Regions from separate parts of the Pseudoalteromonas sp. A25 genome, predicted to be linked through region 1. Evidence: predicted binding sites of a transcription regulator. Region 1 holds the regulator's gene; the other holds the start of a gene.
The links. The regulator MetJ, encoded in region 1, represses methionine synthesis genes. The targets are predictions, from matches to a motif close to TAGACGTCTAGACGTCTA.
Positions count from the first base shown of each region.

Region 2: a site for MetJ is predicted at 1,587-1,604, ahead of GDK41_RS06785 (homoserine O-succinyltransferase). Genes of this name have one in related genera too.

Region 1 is NZ_AP021846.1:3,568,908-3,573,095, reverse strand. It holds gene rpsQ (30S ribosomal protein S17) at 1-240, shown strand, start outside; gene GDK41_RS15500 (sulfite exporter TauE/SafE family protein) at 874-1,827, shown strand; gene metJ (met regulon transcriptional regulator MetJ) at 1,906-2,226, opposite strand; gene metB (cystathionine gamma-synthase) at 2,514-3,737, shown strand; gene metL (bifunctional aspartate kinase/homoserine dehydrogenase II) at 3,742-4,188, shown strand, end outside.
Region 2 is NZ_AP021846.1:1,588,662-1,592,849, forward strand. It holds gene GDK41_RS06770 (hypothetical protein) at 1-600, opposite strand, end outside; gene GDK41_RS06775 (hypothetical protein) at 763-1,155, shown strand; gene GDK41_RS06780 (cupin domain-containing protein) at 1,189-1,509, opposite strand; gene GDK41_RS06785 (homoserine O-succinyltransferase) at 1,666-2,613, shown strand; gene GDK41_RS06790 (homocysteine S-methyltransferase family protein) at 2,603-3,658, shown strand; gene metH (methionine synthase) at 3,669-4,188, shown strand, end outside.

The DNA of each region.
Region 1 (4,188 bases):
ACTCTTCAAGGTCGTGTACTAAGCGACAAGATGGACAAATCTATCGTTGTTGCAATCGAGCGTCAGGTGAAGCACCCGATCTACGGTAAATTCATCAAGCGTACAACTAAGTTGCACGCACACGACGAAAGCAACACAGCTAAAGCAGGCGATACAGTTACTATCAGTGAATGTGCGCCGATTTCTAAAAAGAAATCATGGACTTTAGTTGAAGTAGTTTCACGTCCAAAGCAAGCTTAATTTTAGTTTTATACTAGATTAAACTTTGTTTTCAAAAGCCTCGGCCCTTGGGTCGGGGCTTTTTGCGTTTTAAGGGGATTAGGCCAGTTCGTAATAACCTAGAATCATTTTGAGGGATAAAGCCTAACACAAGCTGCGTTAAAAACTGCTCATGTAGAACAACTGCATAGCGATATTTTTGTCTTGCTACCGATATATTTTATCGCCTAAAAAGAGATCACTTAATTAATACCAATTTTATTAATACATTGATCATTCTAGCGAGCTAAATAACTCATTAACTGCGTTAAATATTTCTCATGTAGAATAACTACATAGCGAAATATTTGCCTTGTTACTAAGCCATTTATCTGTCGCAATATCTGATCACCAATTTAATGCAATTGGTATAAGTGAATTGGTATTCAATTTGGCGTTAGTTACGTTAAAAGTTTTTATTAATAACGAAATAGGGCTTAGTTATCGTAAGGTTTCCATATCGAAAAATAGAACATCTATTTAAGGAATGGGCATAACGTGAAACTATATGTGTGGTTATTGGTAGTGCTAGTGTAAAATATACTCAATTTCGTGCTTGATTGATTAGATTAGGCGCAGAGTATATATACCAACTTTTAAAGAGATGTTCTTATTATGCGCTACCGCAGCAATCTTTTTTGGCTGACTTTGCTCTTTGGCGCTGGTGTCTGGTTAATTGCATTTTTATTGTTGTGGGATATGACAGCGTTGTTATCTAGCTGGAAAACCAGCCTGACTATGCTTTTTGGCTCTTTTGTCGCAGGCTCTACACCGTTAGGTGGTGGAGCTGTCGCGTTCCCAGTATTCACCAAGGTATTGCAAGTAAGCGCTGATGAGGCGCGCGTTTTTTCTCTTTTTATACAATCGGTCGGAATGGCTTTTGCCGCTCTCTACTTTATTAGTAGGCGGGTTTTTATCGACTGGACTTCGATTGCTCGAGGTATGCGCTATGCCTTTGTAGGTCAGTTATGCGCCGTGACCTTTTCAGTTACAGACGGAATATTACTGAAGTACTCATTTAGTTGCTTTTTGTTACTGGTTGCTACTTTACTCATACATGATAAAAAAACGCTTGTTCTTGACCTCAGTAAGAGAAAACAACACCTTATTTTTTCACTACTCACTTTTTCAGGTGGAATGATAACCGGTTACTTAGGCTCGGGGGCTGATACTGTATTATTCTTTTATTTTGTACTGCTGTTTGGGATCCATGCTAGGAAAATGATACCCACAACAGTGACATTCATGGCTTTGAATGCCCAGCTTGGTGCGGTTTTGTTTTTTATTCTAGGTAAACAGCCATCAGAATTTGTGATTAACAGTTGGTTTTTTGCTGCACCAGTTGTGGCTTTAGGAGCGCCATTAGGTGGCTATCTATTAACAAGGTTGAAAGCATCATATATCTTAAGTTTTGTGATTTTGGTGATTTTAGTAGAGTCGGTCAGCACGCTTCTATTATTACCTCTTCATCCTGTCAAAATCATTCTACTTAGTTGTTTATTAATCTATGTGGCCGCAGCTTTGTCATTAAAAATAAAAACGGTATTGATAAACAAACGTAACTTATAAGCATCTTTCTTAGAGAAGAGCGGGTAACATATTAGGTAAGTCAGCCATGAGTAACATTCATGGCTGTATTTAGGTATGTTACTCTTCGTTGATCACTGGCACTTCTAGTCCCATATCTTCCATTATCTTACGCACTTCCTCAGGTACCTTTTCAGGATTATCCTTACGTAAGTCTTCATCACTGGGTAATGGTTGACCTGTAAATGCATGCAAAAAGGCTTCACATAATAGCTCACTATTGGTTGCATGACGTAAGTTATTAACTTGGCGACGCGTGCGTTCGTCAGTTAAAACCTTAAGTACATTTAACGGGATAGAGACGGTAATTTTTTTTACTTGTTCAGATTTCTTACCGTGCTCAGCGTAAGGGTGAATATATTCACCATTCCATTTAGCCATAATATTGTTGTTGCCTCAGTGTTTGAAATGCCAATAAGACTGTACTCGTAAACTTAATCAGTGAACTTTCCACGATAAACTATATTGATAAGTCTATCGCTATAGTTTATTCAAAAGTGCAGTCTTATTAGCAATACTAATTTAGTTAGGTGGCGAAATTTTATCGGTTTAAAAAAGATAGTCAAATACTAGTTAAATAGCCATTTAGAAGTATAAATGTTTTGACTTCCTTTTTCATATCATCTAACCTTTTAGACGTCTAAACATCCAATTATCTAGGTGATGAAATGAGTCAATGTAAAAAATCGACGATTGCAGTGCGTCATGGTATCGAAGCTGACAAGCATCATGGTGCTGTTGTGCCTCCACTATATTTGTCGACGACCTATTCGTTCGCCGATTTCGATACTAAGCGTGCCTATGACTATGGTCGTAGCGGTAACCCTAATAGAGACACTTTAGCGCAAACTCTTGCGCAGCTTGAAGGGGGTGAAAGAGGGATAATTACGGCAACGGGTATGTCAGCAGTACATTTGGTAACACAGCTGTTGAATCACGATGATACCTTGGTGATCCCTCATGACTGCTATGGTGGCAGTTATCGTCTATTTACATCTTTACAGAAGCGCGGGTTGCTAAAAGTAGAAGTACTTGACCTTACACAAGCTGCAAGTTACGAGCAAATAAAAACAATAAAACCTAAGCTCGTTTGGATAGAAACACCAAGCAACCCTATTTTAAGGTTAACAGATATCAAAGCGGTCACTGAGGCTGCAAAAGAAGTGGGAGCTTTGGTTGCTGCAGACAATACGTTTCTTTCACCTGCACTGCAAAACCCAATTAAATTTGGTGTAGATATTGTTGTGCACTCAACGACAAAGTATATAAATGGTCATTCAGATGTTGTAGGTGGAGCTGTGATCGCTAAAACAGCTGAACTGGGTGAAGAACTAGCTTGGTGGGCCAACAATATTGGTATAACAGGTGCGCCTTTTGACAGCTATTTAACTCTAAGAGGGTTGCGGACATTAAATGTCCGCTTGAAGCAACACCAAGAAAATGCAATGACTATTGCAACATACCTTGAACAGTCTCCTTATGTTAGTCAAGTGTATTACCCAGGGCTCACATCTCACCCTCAACATGCGCTTGCAAAACAACAACAAGAGGGCTTTGGTGGTATGGTGAGCTTCGATATTAAAGGCGGATTAAATGAGTCTGCTAAATTTTTGACGAGCCTAAAACAGTTTTCTTTGGCCGAATCACTCGGCGGAGTTGAAAGTTTAATTTGTCATCCAGCGACAATGACCCATGCTGGTATGGAGCCGCAGGCTCGTTTAGAGGCAGGGGTAGGTGATACGCTGATCCGCATCTCTGTAGGTATTGAAGATGTGCAAGATTTACTTAGTGATTTGGAGCAGGCATTTGTTCAGCTACAAGCGGGCAGCGGCAGCGCATCAGACGATGGTAAAACATTTAAACTAACGCCGGCTCACACGGCCTTATGGTAAGAGAATGACAAAAGTAGTTCATAAATTTGGTGGCTCGAGTCTTAGCTCTGCTGCTCGTTATCAAGCTGTTGCACAAATAGTGTTGAGTCAGTGCCAAGCTAAAGATTGTGTTGTTGTATCAGCCGCAGGAAAAACAACAAATACACTTGTTAAACTTTGGGACAGTTATCAGCAAGATGATAATCAAGGATTTAGTGATATCTTGCTACAAATTGAGAATCATCAAATTGAGTTGATCTGTGCCTTACTGAACGCAGATGAACAGCGTGCTTTGCTTGGGTGCTTGCGACAAGAATTGCAAGCGATCGGTGAAGCCTGTAAACATAATACCTTACATGAAGCGAGTTTGTTGGCACATGGTGAAGTGTGGTCGGCACGGATCTTAGCGAGCTACTTAACACAGCTGGGTACTAAAGCTTTGAATATTGATGCTCGCAATTTATTTAAGTTA
Region 2 (4,188 bases), 1.9 Mb from region 1:
AAACGACACCAGCATGGCATCGACCCAGCCTCGGCTGACCATTTTTGCCATAACAATCCAATCTGATTCGTCTTCGAGTGACTTTGGCTTTAACGCTTTGAGTGTTTGCCAGTCTGTATGCCATGCACTGCTAGACACGATAGACACACTTGATAAATCTTCGCCAATTTTGTTATTTAACGTTTTAATGTTGTTAGCGGAGGTATAAATGCCCGCAACATACTCACCTTTGCGGATAATCGGATCTGAAATGTACAATTTATTAGTATGCTTATTCAGCTCTTGATACCAGAGGGTATCAAAACTAACGAGAAGTAAACCATCTAATAATAGCCTGATATTTCTGGCGTCATAGTTACCAAGGCTAAACTTAAAATTTAACTGAAGCCCTCCGAGCTTAATTGCTTTTTGAATGATGACAAACTCAACAACATCTCTTTGACACAAGGGATGCTTAAAATTGTCTATATTGTGAACAGTTTGTTCACCAAGTATGGTTTGGGCATAACCGTATATGTCTTCCTCAATAGTTACTGATACCTCATGTGAGAGCAAACTTTTGCTGAACAAAATAAATAACAATATGAATACCAATCGCATAAGTTTACCAACATCATTGAGCCAACACCGTTAAGTGTAGCGGAACGTTAGATGATGAGAGTTTTTAATGTGACATTTTAGTATTTGTCTAATATGGTAGTAGTGGACGATGGCTACAAGTTAGTCAGTACATCGATTATCGTATTCAAGGAGTATGGAACTATGAAATTTGAGCAGTTGCTTGACCACTTTGACAGTGGTATTTGCGTTGAGCAGTTACAAAAAGAGTCTCTGTTGGATTTAGCATTGTTATTTGTTGCGGTTGACGGCAGTGTTTGTGACTCAGAATTAAATGTCGTGAAGGAATGGGCAGGCACGTTAAGTTGGAATTCGGCGGTCAGTATGGATAACTACATTGCAGATATGATTGGTAAATGTATTCATGCAGTAAAAACCGATGACATTGAAGCATTTATAAAACATCGAATGAAGTATATTGTCGATCAACCGATGCGTGAATTAGCGCTAAAAATTGCACAAGAAGTGATAGAAGCTGACGGTGATCTAGATAGCAAAGAACGATCTGCTATGGCGTTTTTAGAGGCCCAAGTTTGATTTATTGTTTGCTGCTAGTACTTTTCAACTCAGTTAGTCACTATAAAACACTGCAAGCCAAATGGTTGCTTGCTCAGTGGACGTATGGCTTACGCGATGTTTCGTGTGGGCGGGAATAGTAAGGTGGTCGCCTTGCTCAAGCGTATATTTCTGCCCATTGTTAAATTCAACGGTGCCGTTGCCAGCTAACACGATCACCCACTCATGCTCACTTTGGTCATACCAAAAATCCTCACTGGATTTTTGACCATAAGAAACGATCCTTTCAATTCGAACATTGTTAGCCGTTATTAAGTCTTCAAAATGCTCTTTCGTTTTGTCATCAGGAAGTTTTTCAAAGAGGTTGCTTGTCATTTTTATATACCTTCAGTGCACTCAAGTAGATGTTACTGTGTATGCGTTGAACTTTGCATACAGCGTTATAAATAATTTGGACGTCTAAACATCTAGAGGTTGATATTTTTAAGATTCCATTCATAATGTCAGCTAAACCTAACTAGGGAGTGAAGTATGCCAATTACAGTAAAAGATGAATTGCCAGCAATTGTGCGTCTGCGCCAAGAAAATGTGTTTGTTATGCCAAAAAGTCGCGCAAAAACCCAAGAGATCCGTCCAATGCGTTTGGCTATATTGAACCTGATGCCAAATAAGGTTGAGACTGAGGTGCAATTTATCCGTTTGTTGGCAAACTCTCCGCTTCAGGTTAACGTTGATTTATTGCGTTTAGATACCCATCGCAGCTCCGATAATTCTGAGCAGCATCTGGATATGTTTTATCGTTATTTTTCTGACGTAAAAGATCAAAACTACGATGCATTGATCATCACAGGTGCGCCTTTGGCACACCTTGAATATGATGACGTAATTTACTGGCAAGAATTACAAGAGTTTTTTGATTGGGCAGAGCACCACGTTACTTCAACTCTGTTTTCTTGTTGGGCTGCGCATGCAGGGCTATATCATCATCACGGCTTAAAACGCGAGCTCAAAAAAGATAAGTTATGTGGTGTGTTTAAGCATCAATGCTACTTCGAGCACGGCGCACTAACGCGCGGGTTTGATGATGAGTTTTTAGTGCCTCATTCTCGCTACGGTCATATAGACCCTCAGCAGATCGCTCAAAGTAAAGAACTAGTGATATTGGCAGGCTCAGATGAAGTTGGTGCATATTTGATAAAGAATGTTTCCGGCAGTCAAGTGTATATCACCGGCCACCCAGAATATGATGCAGATACATTACTTAAAGAATATCAACGTGACATTACCAAAAGCGATGATGCCCCTAAGCCGTATAACTATTTTCCGAATGACGATGCATCTCAAAAGCCTGCAAAAACGTGGCAAAGCCATGCCTTTTTGTTATTCTCCAACTGGCTAAACTACTATGTTTACCAAACTACACCATACGATATTAACCTCGTTAGCCAAGATGTAAGGACTAACAATTATGCCGAATAAACGCGCCGCCTTAACAGAGGCATTAAAGCAACGAATTTTAATTTTGGATGGTGCTATGGGCACGATGATCCAAAAACACAAGTTAGAAGAGCAAGACTATCGAGGTGAAAGGTTTAAAGACTGGCACGTATTAGTTAAAGGCAATAACGATTTGTTGAGTATTACCAAACCAGAGGTGATTGAACAAATACATCGTGACTTTTTGGATGCGGGTGCGGATATTATTGAAACCAATACCTTTAACTCTACTACTATCTCCATGGAAGACTATGACATGGCAAGCCTGAGCAAAGAGATTAATGTTGCTTCGGCGCAGCTTGCGCGTAAGCTATGTGACGAATATACGGCGCAAAACCCAGCAAAACCGCGTTATGTGGCAGGTGTGTTGGGGCCAACTTCTAAAACTTGCTCTATCTCGCCTGATGTAAATGACCCAGGATATAGAAACGTAACTTTTGATCAGCTAGTTAAAGCGTATGTTGAGTCAACATTGGCATTAATTGAAGGTGGCTCAGATCTGATTTTAATAGAGACAATATTTGACACGCTTAACGCTAAAGCAGCCTCATTTGCGGTAGAAGAAGCATTTGAGCAAGCGGGGGTGACGTTGCCTGTAATGATCTCTGGGACTATCACAGACGCCTCTGGGCGCACTTTATCGGGTCAAACGACTGAAGCATTTTACAACTCAATTCGTCATATTAAGCCGCTTTCAATAGGCTTAAATTGTGCGCTAGGCCCAGATTTACTTCGTCAATATGTGGTTGAGTTATCTAGAGTATGTGAAACTTTCACTTCAGTGCATCCTAATGCAGGCTTACCGAATGAATTTGGTGAGTATGATTTAGAAGCGCCAGAAATGGCCAAAGAAATTATAGACTGGGGCAAAGAAGGGCTGATCAATATTGTGGGTGGCTGCTGTGGCACCACGCCTGAACATATCAGCGCATTTGCTCAGGGGCTTGAAGGTGTTGCACCTCGCCAACTACCTGAGCTTGAAGTTCGCATGCGCTTGGCAGGCCTTGAAGCCTGTAATTTGAATTAGGAAGTATCTTATGACGCAACAATCTACCGCTATATTTACCAACGTTGGTGAGCGTACTAACGTTACCGGCTCTGCGCGTTTTAAACGGCTCATTTTAGAAGAAGAATACGAAAAAGCCTTGGATGTTGCGCGCGAGCAAGTAGAGAACGGAGCGCAAGTCATAGACATTAACATGGATGAAGCCATGTTAGACTCAAAAGCGGCCATGGTGAAGTTTTTAAACTTGATTGCTTCAGAGCCTGATATCTCTCGCGTGCCTATTATGGTTGACTCATCAAAGTGGGAAGTGATCGAGGCTGGCTTAAAGTGCATTCAAGGTAAGGCGATTGTCAACTCTATCTCTTTGAAAGAAGGGGAGGCGCCATTTATACATCAGGCAAAGATAATTAAACGCTTTGGTGCTGCGGCTGTGGTAATGGCGTTTGATGAGGAAGGGCAAGCAGAAACCGCTGATCGTAAATTTGAGATATGCGAGCGCTCTTATCGTATTCTGGTAGATCAAATTGGCTTTCCACCAGAGGATATTATTT